DNA from 2 places in the Peribacillus sp. YIM B13472 genome. Region 2 is predicted to be linked to the other one. Evidence: riboswitches for the same ligand, from Rfam matches in the RefSeq annotation. Region 2 holds a riboswitch; the other holds the start of a gene.
The links. Region 2 has a riboswitch for cyclic di-GMP ahead of ACFX4I_RS01995 (anti-repressor SinI family protein). Riboswitches for the same ligand answer to the same signal wherever they lie in the genome.
Positions count from the first base shown of each region.

Region 1: it holds a riboswitch for cyclic di-GMP, as region 2 does, so the genes downstream of both, ACFX4I_RS12875 (anti-repressor SinI family protein) here and ACFX4I_RS01995 (anti-repressor SinI family protein) in region 2, are expected to answer to the same signal.

Region 1 covers NZ_JBHZPG010000014.1:33,660-41,062, forward strand. Annotated here, with positions in the region: gene ACFX4I_RS12835 (replication-associated recombination protein A) at 1-17, shown strand, start outside; gene ACFX4I_RS12840 (hypothetical protein) at 782-1,123, opposite strand; gene ACFX4I_RS12845 (hypothetical protein) at 1,240-1,485, opposite strand; gene ACFX4I_RS12850 (hypothetical protein) at 1,843-2,016, opposite strand; gene tagU (polyisoprenyl-teichoic acid--peptidoglycan teichoic acid transferase TagU) at 2,435-3,364, shown strand; gene ACFX4I_RS12860 (VanZ family protein) at 4,314-4,409, opposite strand; gene ACFX4I_RS12865 (YwzD family small protein) at 4,475-4,606, opposite strand; gene ACFX4I_RS12870 (hypothetical protein) at 4,880-5,017, opposite strand; gene ACFX4I_RS12875 (anti-repressor SinI family protein) at 5,507-5,611, opposite strand; cyclic di-GMP riboswitch class I at 5,630-5,713, opposite strand; gene purF (amidophosphoribosyltransferase) at 6,737-7,403, shown strand, end outside.
Region 2 covers NZ_JBHZPG010000002.1:54,304-61,706, reverse strand. Annotated here, with positions in the region: gene secA (preprotein translocase subunit SecA) at 1-1,172, opposite strand, end outside; gene ACFX4I_RS02000 (helix-turn-helix domain-containing protein) at 1,592-1,915, shown strand; gene ACFX4I_RS01995 (anti-repressor SinI family protein) at 2,065-2,205, opposite strand; cyclic di-GMP riboswitch class I at 2,237-2,322, opposite strand; gene hpf (ribosome hibernation-promoting factor, HPF/YfiA family) at 2,968-3,525, opposite strand; gene fliT (flagellar protein FliT) at 3,778-4,122, opposite strand; partial or broken gene ACFX4I_RS01980 (flagellar export chaperone FliS) at 4,122-4,283, opposite strand; partial or broken gene fliS (flagellar export chaperone FliS) at 4,283-4,471, shown strand; partial or broken gene flgN (flagellar export chaperone FlgN) at 4,531-4,827, opposite strand; gene flgM (flagellar biosynthesis anti-sigma factor FlgM) at 4,905-5,168, opposite strand; gene ACFX4I_RS01960 (TIGR03826 family flagellar region protein) at 5,385-5,798, opposite strand; gene ACFX4I_RS01955 (ComFC family protein) at 5,894-6,586, opposite strand; gene ACFX4I_RS01950 (ATP-dependent helicase ComFA) at 6,579-7,403, opposite strand, start outside.

The sequences.
Region 1 (7,403 bases), on a different contig from region 2:
TCGAGAAAAAAAAATAACTTCGGATCACTTCAGATCCGGAGTTTTTTTTTGGAAAATGAAAACTTTTAACATCCCTCATGTTGACAAAAACCGCTTCCCCTTGAGCATTCACTTTTTTAAAGATGCCTCACCGTATCATTTCGGCACATTAAAGATTTCTCCTTTTCGAACATAATTTCGAAACTTTCTTCTATTAAAATCCCAACTAGATGAATATTTCCAGAGAGTTCTAGTTATATTGACCAATAAATTTAGCTATCATTTGGTGACCGTAAAAAACAACCTATATCCCAACAGTAAGCCATTGTGTCCAAATCATCCACAAGCAGTATGTACAACTGTCAGCCAAACACTCCGGCTAGGTCTTTCTTAGAAACCGGAACTCTTAGGCTAAATTCCCTTTGAATCGCCTTGCTTGGCCAATCTTTCCCGGAAATTAGTCCGCAATCTGATTCTTTAAATTGTTGGCCCTGGCGCCTTTTATCACAATTTTATCCATTGCCATGTTTCGTCACCCTTCCGCTTTCAACTCTAGTAATAAATCACGCAGCTCGGCCTGTTAAGGTTTCATCAAGGGCAGAAACAACATTTCAAAATATGATTCTTGCCCGATAATTTTACAGCATTTAAATTCAGATTATACCAGACTGCAATCCGTTTACTTTTAGCAGAAAAATTAGACTCCTGTATCCAGTAAGAGGATATGTCAATTACGACTGCTGGCTGCATGTCCCTTTTCATAAGAAGGCACAACAACTTTTTAGTTGCTGTACCTGTGTGGTCAATCTTCTTCTTTATAGATACCCTTCGAAGCTTTAATCATATTTTCCAGCCACATTTTCTTAAATACATTCACACGGCGAGGACTGCCATTCTCTTCAGCCTCAGTTGAATTTTCAGTTTCTTCTGCGGCCTCGGAAAGGATTTCATTTGAACTCCCTTCATCTGATGAGCTTTCCGTTGAACTGCTTTCATCTGATGAGCTTTCCATTGATTCACTTTCGTACGATGAGCTTTCCGTTGATTCACTCTCGTTCGATGAACTTTCCGTTGATTCACTCTCATTCGATGAGCTTTCCGTTGATTCACTTTCGTACGCTGAACTTTCAGTTATATATTCCATTTATTCTTTAACCTCCAATATTTATTTATCCTTTAGGGATATCCGTACTGCATTTCTAATAGGGACTTTCCTTATCAACCATTTTTAAGAAATCTTCGTTCTAATTTAAATATTTGTTAAATCTGATTAGCTTTCCGTTGAATCACTCTCGTACTCTGAACTTTCCGTTGATTCACTTTCGTACGTTGAGCTCTCCCCTGAATCACTTTCGTACGTTGAGCTCTCCGTTGATTCACATTCGTACGATGAGCTTTCCGCTGAATCACTTTCGTACGTTGAGCTCTCCGTTGATTCATATTCGTACGTTGAGCTTTCCGCTGATTCACATTCGTACGTTGAGCTCTCCGCTGATTCACATTCATACGTTGAGCTCTCCGTTGATTCACATTCGTACGATGAACTTTCCTCTGAATCACTTTCGTACGATGAGCTTTCCGTTGAATATTCCATTTATTCTTTAGCCCCCGATATTCATTTATTCTTTAGCCTCCGATATTCATTTATTCTTTAGGGATATCCGTACTGCATATATATGCGCCTTCTTTCTAATAGGAACTTTCCTTATCACCCATTTTAAAGTAACACTCCATCCATTTTGAAAAATTCGGCAAATCCATTTTGACTGGTCAAATTCATTAGATTCAAAAACTTTTCTCCTTGCAAACAAAAAAATAACCTCGGAATCTTTTCCGAAGCTACTTTATTATTTTCCCTTCATATTAGCTATGATGTCCCTTAAGCCAACCGTCCACCGATTTCCCGCTACTTTCGCGAAGGACCTCGACATTTTCCTTTGCGATGATCTCGCCATCCTTAATCAGAATGACTTCATCCTTATAAACTGAAGTGACCCAAACAGTCGTTGAATCCTTTCGAGTTGAAACACTCCCCATAAAAACACATAAACATGGTAATGACAAAACTTACCGACGTCACAATATTTTACTTCCAAGCAACATCGCTGCAGACTGGGGATTGTACATCCACAATTGCATCTCCCTTCATAATTCAAACGTTTAAAAATCACCTAAAAAGACTTGCAATCTCTAAATATCCGGATGTAAACAAAAAAACAAACACTAGGCCAAATTACACAACCATCAACGAAAAAAATGTAGATTTCCCAATCAGTCATTATATTAAACTTTTAATGAATCTAACTTCCTACCCCCTCAGATTTGTTCTAGTTACTAGTAATCAGCACACCAAAATATGTCAAAGGTATTATAAAATAGTAAAATATACTATTCTTTTATTATGAAATTAAATATAATAGATGAAGTGGTTACAAAATGAGGAAGGAAGTAAAATATGAGACATGAAAAAAAGAAGAAAAAGAAACGGACGTGGCTGAAGGTAGTCGGGATAATTGTCCTACTTTTCATATTAGCCGGGGGCGCTTTTGCCTACTCCGTATGGAATTCACTGACAAAAACCGTTGACACGATGCATACACCAATAGACCGTACCACGGATAAACGAACGAAAGACCTTGCACTATCAGATCAGGAGCCATTCTCGATGCTCATGCTTGGTGTCGATGAACGTGATGGCGACAAAGGCCGTTCAGATACAATGATCGTCTTGACAGTCAATCCACAAAAGAAATCGGTCAAAATGCTAAGCATTCCGCGTGATACACGGACCGAGATCGTCGGTCATGGTACACAGGATAAAATCAACCATGCATTTGCCTTCGGCGGCGCGAAAATGTCCATGGATACCGTTGAAAACTTCCTTGATATCCCAATCGACTATTATATGAAGATCAATATGGAAGGCTTTAAGGATATCGTTGACGCAGTCGGCGGCGTAACCGTTCAAAACGATCTGGACTTCACTTATGAAGGCGTCCATTTCGCAAAGGGAAGCATTAATCTAAATGGAGAAGATGCGCTTAAATATTCGCGAATGAGATATGATGATCCGAATGGTGATTATGGCCGTCAATCGAGACAACGTTCCATCATCGAGGCTGTCATCAAAGAAGGTGCTAGCCTTTCCTCCCTGACAAAATACGATGATGTATTCGATGCATTAAGTAAAAATATCCAGACGAATTTGACGTTTGATGACATGATGGACATCCAAAAGAACTACAGGGACGCAAGCAAAAGCATAACCCAAGCGACCATTCCAGGAAATGGAACTAAAATCGACGGAGTCTACTTTAATATTGTGTCGGATGAAGAAAAAGAAAAGGTTCAATCCGAATTAAAAGAACATTTATCCATCAAATAAGAAAAAATGAAAGAGCTGTCCGGACCCGCATCCTGACAGCTTTTTCATTTTCCCCGTCCAATATTCTGACAAAAAACGAACACCAATTGTAGAGATTTGTTGGAATTTTTGTTGTTTACTAGGCATCAAAAGACGGTATAATCTAATATGAGCTGACAATTCCATCTTCCCCTTGCCCCTTTCATCACTAGACACCATTATTCTTTGGACCCGGAATTCCATCAACCACCATTCATCAACTATAATAAATAATCCTAAACAAAAGGAGTGGATTTAAATGAAAATCAAAGCAGGCAGCTGGGCTATGCTAAGCAAACAGGACAAAATGTTTATTCTGAAAGCCATCAGTGATCGTTCAAGAATGAAATATGTTTCATGAGAAGTAAATCTATTCGGCATTACATGAGAGCATCGCCTCTCCCTTTTCAATAAAACGAACCTGAGCCTGAAAAAGGAGAGGAATCTATTCAAACTGATAATCCCATAACAAACAGCATTCGCCTTTTTATTTTACGACATAGCAATTATGTTCCAAAGTAAACACCCCATAGCGAGAATTGAAGACCTGTGTAACTCTGGTATTTCATAGGCTGATTTATGCTGCCTTCCACCCTTATCCAGACCCCAGTTCTTCACTTTCTTAAGAACCGGCCTACATCATACTGAAAGGTCTCCACATCCATATGCTGTAAAAATACAAGCTTCTACACCAGGAGAATACTTGCCAAAAAACGCCTAAAAGAATCTTACTTTTTCTCCTCCATCTCATAGAATATCTTTCATTTATATATATGGGAAAACCATAAAAAAGAAGCATGTTGTAGACATGCTCCTAAATTATATGTATCGAATTGAGTTCTTCAGATTCAATGACGCCTCTCCATCGATAAAAGAAAAGAAAACAGAAGATTCCCAGCAAACCTCCAAACGTGTCCAGCATGACATCCTGTCACAAGGGAGTTCTGCCACCGGTTAGTTTTTGATGCATTTCGTCTGCACTCGCATAAAAAAGGACACATATCAGAGCCCCTGAAAACGAAAGAATAAAATTCTTTACAAAACTGCGCTAAACACCCAACGTCAATAAGCCCAGGACGAAGTAACTACGGATCATATACTATCAGGTTCTTTAATGATCCCGCTTAATTTCTCCTTAATCTCCTCCACAAGTTCATTTACAGTAACATCTTGACCAGACTCACCCTTGGCAAAAGTGTCTTTTAAAATATCAAAAAAATCCATTCGAAATTTCCACTCCAATATATAATTGAGCCACCATTTCATACTGTTGTCCTAATCCTTTTTTAAAAAATAAGGAATATAGCTCATTTATTTGATAATCACATATATTGTAGGAATTGGCAAGCGGAAACTAGTTTAATAACCAAAAATTTACCCAATTTTAACATTTCTGAAATATCCCTTAGGAATGAATACTAGAAAGTTTTGGGTAAATACGTGTGGATATAAGAAAACAAAAAAGGAGCGATTCCTCAGCCCCTTTGATAATACATATTATGCTTGCCCCATAAAATAAGTCATTAATGAAATTAATACTAAAGTAATAGCGATATAAGTCCCAATAAAAATTTTCTTGTTTCTTTGTTTCTTTTCATAAACTTCCTCGAACGTAATGAATTTGTTTTTTGTCATCAAATAATCTCCTTCTATTTTGATGGCAGCTATCTGACATCGCTTTTTGCGAAGTCCCTTTGCTTTAGCTCTATATGTAGTATCGGCACATTACCAAAAATATTTAAGTATAAATAACTATTTTTTTATAGGCTATATTTCTTACATATGTAGTAGGTTGCGACTAACGCATTATGTACATTAACTAAATTCTATGATTATCATGTTAAATCCTGCCTAGGTAAAATTTTAATTAAGCGCTTACTTTATAAAATTCATGATTATTTTTATCCAACCGAAAAATGACAACCATAACGGTACACTGAATAAAGTTCCCCATATTAACCCCTTCATAAAAGCATTAAGTACATCCATAATAAAAATCCCTCTCAATTAGGTTGTATTTTTATTATTGTCCCCATGTTCTTTATTCTAGATACCTATACGGTAATTTCGTGTAATGAAAATAAAAAAAGAAGACTGTATATCAGCCTTCCCTAAGATAATTTTTCATTTTCCTTTTATGAACTCCCGCACTTCTTCAATAGATAATCCTAAACTTTTAGCCTCTGAAATTAGATAAACCCATTCTTCCCGTTCATTGTTAGCTTCCATGATAAATCCCACCCTACTTGTGGTAACACAGCCGTCTTAGCATTTAGCCTTAGACCTGTAATTTTGCGTCCCTACTTTTCAATAGGTTTGCCTTTCTCAAGAATATTTCACATTAATTATTCTCCAAGATTAATAAATCCCTTGAAAAAGTCTTTCGATTCCCTAGTTCCATGGTGCTAAGTAAACCATCATGCCCTCAAAAAATTCACCCATAATTAAAACTATATTAATGTTAATTATACTTAAAAACGTAATAATAGCTCATAATACTATTCGTTTTTTTATGTCATTTTTCAACATCATTCATCAAAAAGTGACATTGTAATGGAAAAACACTGATATAGTACGCTTTCTTTACAACTCTTTTATTAAAAGTAGATTTATAATAACATAAATAAGTTCGAATTTGCTATTTCACAAAAATATTTTTTTGAACTATTAATTCAGTTTTTAAATATTTCTCCTAAGAAAAAAAGCCAGTATTACAAACCATACTATGGCTGTAACCTGACTGTTCGTGAACTTCCTTCTTAACACAAAAAAGGACTGATTTCTCAACCCTGTTTGATAAACTCCCGTTATAATTTACCAAGAAAAAAAGTCAATAATGAAATCAAGATTAAAATAATAGTAATATAAGACCCAATAAACATTTTCTTACTTCTTTCTTTCTTTTCATAAGCTTCCTCGAACGTAATAAATTTGTTTTTTGTCATCAAATATTCTCCTTACATTTTGATGGCAGCTATCTGATAGCGCTTTCTGCGAAGTCCCTTTGCTTGATCTTCATATTAAAGTATCGTCAAATCGGCAAAAATATTAATTGTATTATTCACTATTTTTATAATGGGCTAGTTCTTATAAATTAATATCTGTTCTTTACTATATAGTTTACTATAAATCATACAAATTACTTACATTCAAAATATTCCATTATACCCAAATGTCTTTTATAGCAAGGTTTTATTCATTGATGCTAAGCAATTATCCCTATCTGTTCCATAGAACTGTTTATGGCTGCAATTTGCTTAATCCATATCCATTAACCGATTAATAAATAAAAAGGATAGAAATTCACCTTTTGCCAAAAATAACAAAAAGGATATCAATGAGAGGAAGAGAAAAATGGATTCAGAAATGCAAGAGAAATGCGGGGTATTTGGAGTATTTAATCACCCCAAAGCAGCCGAATTAACTTATTACGGACTTCATGCACTTCAACACCGTGGTCAGGAGAGTGCAGGAATTGTGGCTAGTGATGGGAAATCATTCAGGAATCACAGGGGGATGGGATTAGTTACCCAAGTATTTTCCCGGGACATCCTTGATGGATTAAGCGGAAATATGGCCATTGGTCATGTACGATATTCGACTTCTGGTGAAAGTTTACTGCAAAACGCACAACCCCTCGTTTTTAAATATATCGAGGGGGACTTGGCTGTTGCTCATAATGGCAACCTCGTAAATGCAAGGATAGAACGGGATGTGTTACAACAGCAGGGAAGCATATTTCAAACAACTACCGATACTGAAATTATTGCTCACTTAATAGCTCGTTCAAGTAAAAAGCATTTCGCAGAAAGCGCACCTGATATGCTCAAACGTATCGACGGTTCATTTGCCTTGATTATAATGACTGAAAAACAAATGCTAATTGCCCTGGATCGTCATGGGTTACGTCCGCTCAGCCTTGGAAAAATTGGCGAATCAATCATCGCCTCCTCAGAAACATGCGCTTTAAATGCGGTTGATGCTAAGTTCTGGCGGGAAGTTGAACCGGGTGAATGGCTTC
Region 2 (7,403 bases):
GCAATGACATTCATATTATAAATATTGCGGAATTCCTCTTCTTCCGTTTTGGCTGTACCGGTCATACCTGAAAGTTTTTCATACATCCTGAAATAGTTCTGGAATGTAATCGTCGCAAGAGTCATGCTTTCATTTTGAATTTCAAGTCCTTCTTTCGCTTCGATCGCCTGGTGGAGACCTTCACTGTAACGGCGGCCTTTCATCAAACGGCCAGTGAATTGGTCAACGATGACTATCTCGCCTTCCTGGACCACATAATCCACATCCAAATGCATGGAAACATGCGCCTTTAACGCCTGATTGATATGATGATTCAAAGTAACGTGATTAATATCGAACAAATTATCGATATTAAACGCTTTTTCAGCTCGATTCATCCCATCTTCCGTGAGCTGAACACCTTTTGTCTTTTCATCATATGTGTAGTCCGTTTCTTTTTTTAAGGTTCTCACAAATGCATTGGCCTGGATATAAAGCTGAGCCGATTTTTGTGCGGAACCGGAAATGATCAATGGCGTTCTCGCCTCATCGATCAAAATCGAATCGACCTCATCAATGACAGCGAAGTGCAGCGGGCGCTGTACCATTTGTTCTTTATATAACACCATATTGTCACGAAGATAATCAAAACCTAACTCATTATTCGTACTGTACGTAATATCCGCATTGTACGCCGCCTGCTTTTCTTCTTTAGAATGACTGTTCAAATTCAATCCGACGGTCAAACCAAGGAAATCATACAATACACCCATCTCGGTGGCATCACGGTGTGCCAGGTATTCATTGACAGTAACGACATGTACGCCTTTACCGGTAAGCGCGTTTAAATAAACAGGCATGGTGGATGTTAAGGTTTTACCTTCCCCTGTTTTCATTTCGGAGATATTTCCATCATGAAGGGATGCCCCACCCATGATTTGAACACGGTAAGGATATAAGCCCAGAGCACGCTTTGCACCTTCACGCGCAACCGCAAAAGCCTCGACAAGCAAATCATCCACGGTTTCCCCATTTTGATAACGCTCTTTAAACTCTTCCGTTTTGGCACGCAACTGTTCATCCGATAGTGCAGCCGTCTCATCAGCGAGTGCTTCGACCTGATCGGCGATTTTTTCTAAACGTTTGATTTCTCGCTTATTCGGATCAAAAACTTTATTTAATATATTAAGCATTCAATAACGCTCCTCTATTATGGTAATGATCGTTCAATGACTAAATTCATATAAGTAAGAAGAAACACATCTTCTATTATTACTAATGCACGCTTAATTTTACCACTTCTATTCTAGAGGTACAACTTCATGTCACTTCCCTGGTATAGACCTGAATTCAATTCTTGCGAAAAACAATGGATAAATGAGGAGTAAAACTGTTAAAATAGAAGGAAGTATAAAAAATATGTTGCAAACTCCCCACTATTCCATATGCAAACGAAAATTACCCATAACCTTCCATCACTGGATGATGTGTCCTCTCTAGCGATAGCATGTCAAGGTAATCCAACCTTACAGGCGTCATGTTTTGAATGATAAGGTGGGCTACTGAAACTTAATAGCGGAAGATAAATAGAACATGTTTCGAGGTGGTATTGATGATTGGTGAACGTGTAAAAAAACTGCGAGAAGAAAAGAAAATGTCGATGACTGAACTTGCCGATAAAGCGGGTGTGGCAAAGTCTTATTTAAGTTCGCTCGAGCGGAACTTACAAACGAATCCTTCTATTCAATTTCTTGAAAAAATCTCCGCCGTACTTAACATTCCTGTTGATGCCCTGCTTTATGATGCACCAAATAAGGAAACCTTGGACACTGACTGGATGAAAATCGTTGAGGAAGCCATGAATTCGGGTGTTTCGAAACAACAATTCAGGGAATTCATCGAGTTTAATAAATGGAGAAAAGATAAAGAAGAGTAGAGTGGTAGTGCACTAGTTTACCTACATAATCCTGAAGAATACAGTTTGAATAAGCTAGACTCGCCAGAATCTCAAGGAGAAATAAACCCTATAAACAGCTAATGAATCGAACCACTGTTTATAGGGATGTTCTCAATCTTGTTCGAAACCTATTTTCCATCCTTCTCCTCAAAAGTTACCTCAAGGCTTGCCCTTTTCAAAAAAGCACTGATTTCCTCTTTTTTGAAACCCAAGCTCCTTGCTTCTGAAATCAATTTCACCCATTCTTGATCCATTGCCACATTAGCCACCTCTCCTACCTCCTAAAATACTCTTTGTATTTCAGGCAGACCAGCCATCATAGTCACAAGGACCTTAGGCCTGTGCCTTTGCGCCCTAATCTTTCAATAAGTTTGCCTTTGTCATGGTATTTATTACCAATACATTAATTGTAATCATATTATAACGGATACACACTCCATATATTGCTATTTTATGTCGGTAATCCACATAAATGCAAAAACTTTCATCCGACAAAATATTACAATATTAGGAAAATTTATAGTTATGGCAATTTATCATAAACTAATTCAATTTCGTTTTTTTGTATAGTAGTAATTATTGCTCTTCTTCATATTTCGTTGGGGTGTATTGATTCTCTCAATTATAAGTGCATCGAGGGCTTTTTGCGCAGTTAAATCCTCACCGCAGGTCAGGCAAAGCCACTTTCCATATGTTGCACTGCTAAAAGAAGACCTATGGCATGTATGGCAATTCTTTTGATACAAATTATCCAACCCCTCTGCACCTTAATCAAATTGTATTTTTATAATTATTTAGTTGTTCTTTTTAAAGAACCAACAATTCGAGAATAGTGCAAAAGTTAGAGGTATTAAAATAGGCAAAAATGCCTATTAATCTTAATAAAGAACATTTTTTGTTCTTTGAAATGAACTTTTGGATTTTTTAGAGAACAAAACAAGCAGTCGTTTTTTCCTATTCAACAGCCAACGAATTCTATCAAAAAAGCACAACCCAGAGGCTGGGTTGTGCTTTTGATCTAAGATTAATATTTAACTAGGTTCAATCAATCCATAGCGTCCATCTTTTCGGCGGTACACCACGTTTGTTGTATTAGTATCCGCATTCGTGTAAACGAAGAAACTGTGACCAAGCATATTCATTTGTAAAATCGCTTCTTCACTGTCCATCGGCTTTAAATCAAAGCGCTTATTGCGGACCACTTCAATATCATTATCGTCTTCGAATTCATCCACCACTTCGTCAACATCCGTATTGAAGGCGAATGCATCGGGTGTCGTAGAAAGATTGTTCCGGAACTTACGATTGACCTTCGTTTTATGTTTACGAATTTGGCGTTCAAGCTTATCATTGATCAAGTCAATGGCAGCATACATATCCGCATTTTCCTCTTCAGCGCGAAGAACCAAATTCTGCATGGGAATCGTCACTTCGACCTTAGATGTATTATTGTTCACTTTTAAATTCACTAACACATTTGCATCTGGTGTATTGTTAAAATACCGTTCTAACTTGCCAATTTTCTTTTCGACGTATTCTCGAATTGCTGGAGTTACCTCAATGTTTTCACCGCGTACGTTGTAATTCATAAAGTGAGTCCTCCTTAAATTAAGACTATACAGTTAGATTCTACAATACCCCTCCGGTTCCGTTTAGAAACACATCATGAAATATGTCGAAATAATGAAACAATTGTCGGAAGGTTTGGAAAGGGTTGATGTCTGCCCTAGCTTCATTATATCAAATGCTATGCTATAAAGAAAAAATTAAGCCTATATTATTTACAGAAAATTTAAAAACAATTAACATAAAGACCGTTTGGAATCCAAACGGTAGGGTAATCAATTTCTTTTATCATAAAACATGCCATCCACTGATAGACTTTCATACGGGTTCGTGTATTTATTGGATGATCGTTTCTTCTTATTTATTTCCTGGATATTCCGCTGTATCTCCTGCTTTTGAAGCTTCAGCAAGTGATCGACCTGTTGGTTGAGCAACATGACTGCACGGCCCAGCTGTTGCTCTTCACCAGTAAAAGGCGGTTTGATTTGAGAAAGAAGTCCATCTCGCTGATCAATCAGCTTTGTAACCCTTTCTATTTTATGATCCCGTTCTGTGATCGTGCGATCTTCCAGAACGGCAAGTAATTCAGCAGTCAAATCATGAAAGGTTCTAATCACCATTACACTTGACCGCTTTGGGTAAATTGTTTTTTCCGATTGATCTGAATTACTTCCTTCCAAGTATTCCGGAACTCAGTAACAAGTCCCTCCACTTCTTCCAAGGCAGCAACATCATTTTTCATATTCGCTTCGATCAGACGCCGGTTCATGAAATCATACATCCCCGGGAGAGCTTACATTAATGCTTTATAATGGCTGTTTGAAGTTCATCATGCTAGGGAAGAAAGCCATTGAAGCAGGAAATATCGAAGCGAAGAATACGAACATCATCAAGACGCAAAATATTATCCGCGAATTGATGGTGACGCTGAATATGGATACGGATGTATCCAAAGATATGATGAGTCTCAATTGCTGATTTAAACCGTTCCTCTCCTTCAGCTTTGCCACTTCATCAATCAATTCAGCTTTTAGCATTTCAAGGACTTCCGTATCTTCAGGTCCTGTCAGTTCCGTTACGGTATGGATGGAGGCAGGCTGTCCTACCGTTCCATTGGCTGCAAGAAATTCCTCGACTGCCCTTTCTCTTTCCTTACCCGTTTGACTGATGGCTTTAATATGCTTTTGTTCCGAAATCAGCAGGGCAGTAATCGCCTCGGTATCATTTGCTTTCAAAATGGCCGTTTTCCTTATCGCCAATTGATTGAAGCTTTTATGAAGCTTGATCAATTTTTCAAGCGATCCGATGATGTTCCGTGCAGACATTTTCCTGCCTCCTCCGCTCATAAATGAAGGACGGAAAATGGCTCCGTCCACTTCATTCAAGCTTTTTCATTGAAAATTCATTTCCGGTAAAAATCGATGAGACCCTTAGCCGTTGCTTGTGCATTCAATTTATAATTTCCTTTTTCAACTTGGATTTTCAATTCTTCCACTTTTGCTTGTCTTGCAGCAAGAATCGGAGATGATTGCTGCATTTCTTTTGCCGCTGAAGAAATTTCAACTTTATCCGAGGATTTGACCTTGGATTCTTTGATATTCCCCGTTTTATTGGCTTGTAGTTTATAAGGGTTAACACCTGTCATACCGACGTTATTGATTTTCATATTCCAGATCCTCTCCTTCGGTCGATTTTATAAATCCATTATGTTGATTCCTAACACATGAAAATGGCTCTGGACTGTGTTATTCTCCCTATCCTTATTATCGACAAGGATTGGATTTCTTTAATTGTTTCCTGTAATCTTTCCTTCGACACCCATTGTCGAATATTGTTCTCAATATCGAATATTTTAACAAATACCGCATCATGTTTCCATGATTTATCCTTTTTGATCTTCCTTCATGTAGTACGTATTTTTTTTATCATTTCCTTGAATTTCAGTCAGGCGCTTTTCCTCATTTTCAAATGCCTGCAAATCCGATCGCAGTGAATCGCCGCATTTGCCGCATAACCTTCCACTCTTGATGTTAGCGCCGCACCTTTCACATGGAATTCCTGGATTGGGAAACTGCGCCAGCTTTCCGGCTCTCACAAATTTAATTAATAACGTTTCTTCAACGCCGGTGTCCTTAACCACCTGCATCATGGACGCCGTTCTATTTATTTTCTTGCGAATATATGCATACACTTTATCATATTGGGCTTCTTCTTCTTTATAACAGGCATCGCATACATCCCGGAATTTCGTCATAACGAATAACGAATTACAGTTTGGACAGTTGAATACTTCCATCGAGGCCCCTCCTTCACCATCACAGCGATTATTCTTTTGTGTATATATCGAATAATCCCGGCGATACTTTAGGATGTTCATTAAAATAAGCTGTTTCACCTAGCCAGGGTGATGGATGATACTTCTTTGGCCCCAGCCGTTATCAATGCTTTCGCTGCATGTCTGAGAGTTGTGCCTGTCGTGTAAATGTCATCGATGACCAAAATTGATTTATGCTCCAGCAAATCAGATTGCATGACCTGAAAAACCTGCGGTAATGAGATTCTCTCTTGCCGTGATTTTTTTGATTGTTTTTCCGTATGGATTCTTGTCAAAGTCTCAACCGTGTGAAGCCCAATGAGATCTGCCAAAGCCTGTCCCTGGTTGAATCCCCGCTCCCTAAGACGTTCATGACTAAGCGGGATGGCCGTTACCAGGTCAAATTCCATGTCCTTTAACCTTTCTTTCAAAAAAGGGGCGAAAACCTCAGCTAATGCATAATCCCCCCGGTACTTATATTTAGCAATAATATCTTTTAAGCATTCATTATAATGAAATAGCGATATGTTATTCGACAAATAGCCTCCCCATTCCCCATCCCTTTCCCATCTTGAACAATCCAGACAGAGGTCACTGGTCATGTATTCCCTGTCCAACTCCCTTGAGCACATTGTACATGTCTCTCCGGTAATCCTTTTAAGTTTCCCCTCACATCCTTCGCAGATTGCCCTTGCCTCGGCCCGCTTAAGCAAGCTCCTCCATGTCAATGCCTGCTTCATTCCCTCATCACAAACAAGACATCTACTCATCGAGCAGCCCCCTTTTCATGGCATCTTTATTCATTATTTGTATATGGTGAACCGCCTCGACCATCGCTTTACTTTTACCGAAATGAAAAAAGGTGATCGTCCCGGCAGGATTAGCAAAGCTTCTCCCTACCCTGCCGGCAATCTGAACAAGGGCACTTTCAGAAAACACTTCATGTTCAGCACCAATCACGGCTACTTCCAACCGATCAATTGTCACGCCGCGTTCCATGATGGTCGTTGTCAGTAATCCTGGAATCATTCCATTCCTTAGTGCCATTACCTTTTCCTTTCGATCAGGGTGCCGGGAGTGGACAATCGATAATTTTGGGGACAGTCTTTTGAACAGCGGAATGGCCTGCTCCATCACTTGAATGCTTGGAAAAAACAATAGGAAGGGGATGTTCTGCTTAAGGCGTTCACTTACCCATCCGTTAATTGCGGGGGGAATCTTTTGCTGAAGAAATAGTTTTTTCCAATTGCCGCTCCACTTCATTCCAGGGACAGGAATTGGCTGACGATGATAACGGGCCGGAATTATGACGGCTTTCAATTTACCGCTTCGGTATAGCCGCTGCATCCGTTTCGAAGGTGTGGCAGTCAAGTAGATGGTCGCCGCAGAAACCTTTTTCGATTTATGAACCGCATAATGCAGCGAATCATCAATTGAGTAGGGAAACGCATCGACTTCATCAACGATGATGACATCGAAAGCTTCAATAAAACGGAAAAGCTGATGTGTCGTGGCAACGGTCAGTGGCGAAAAGCCATGTCTATCTGCACTGCCGGCATAGAGGGTCATGACGTCAATGGCGGGAAA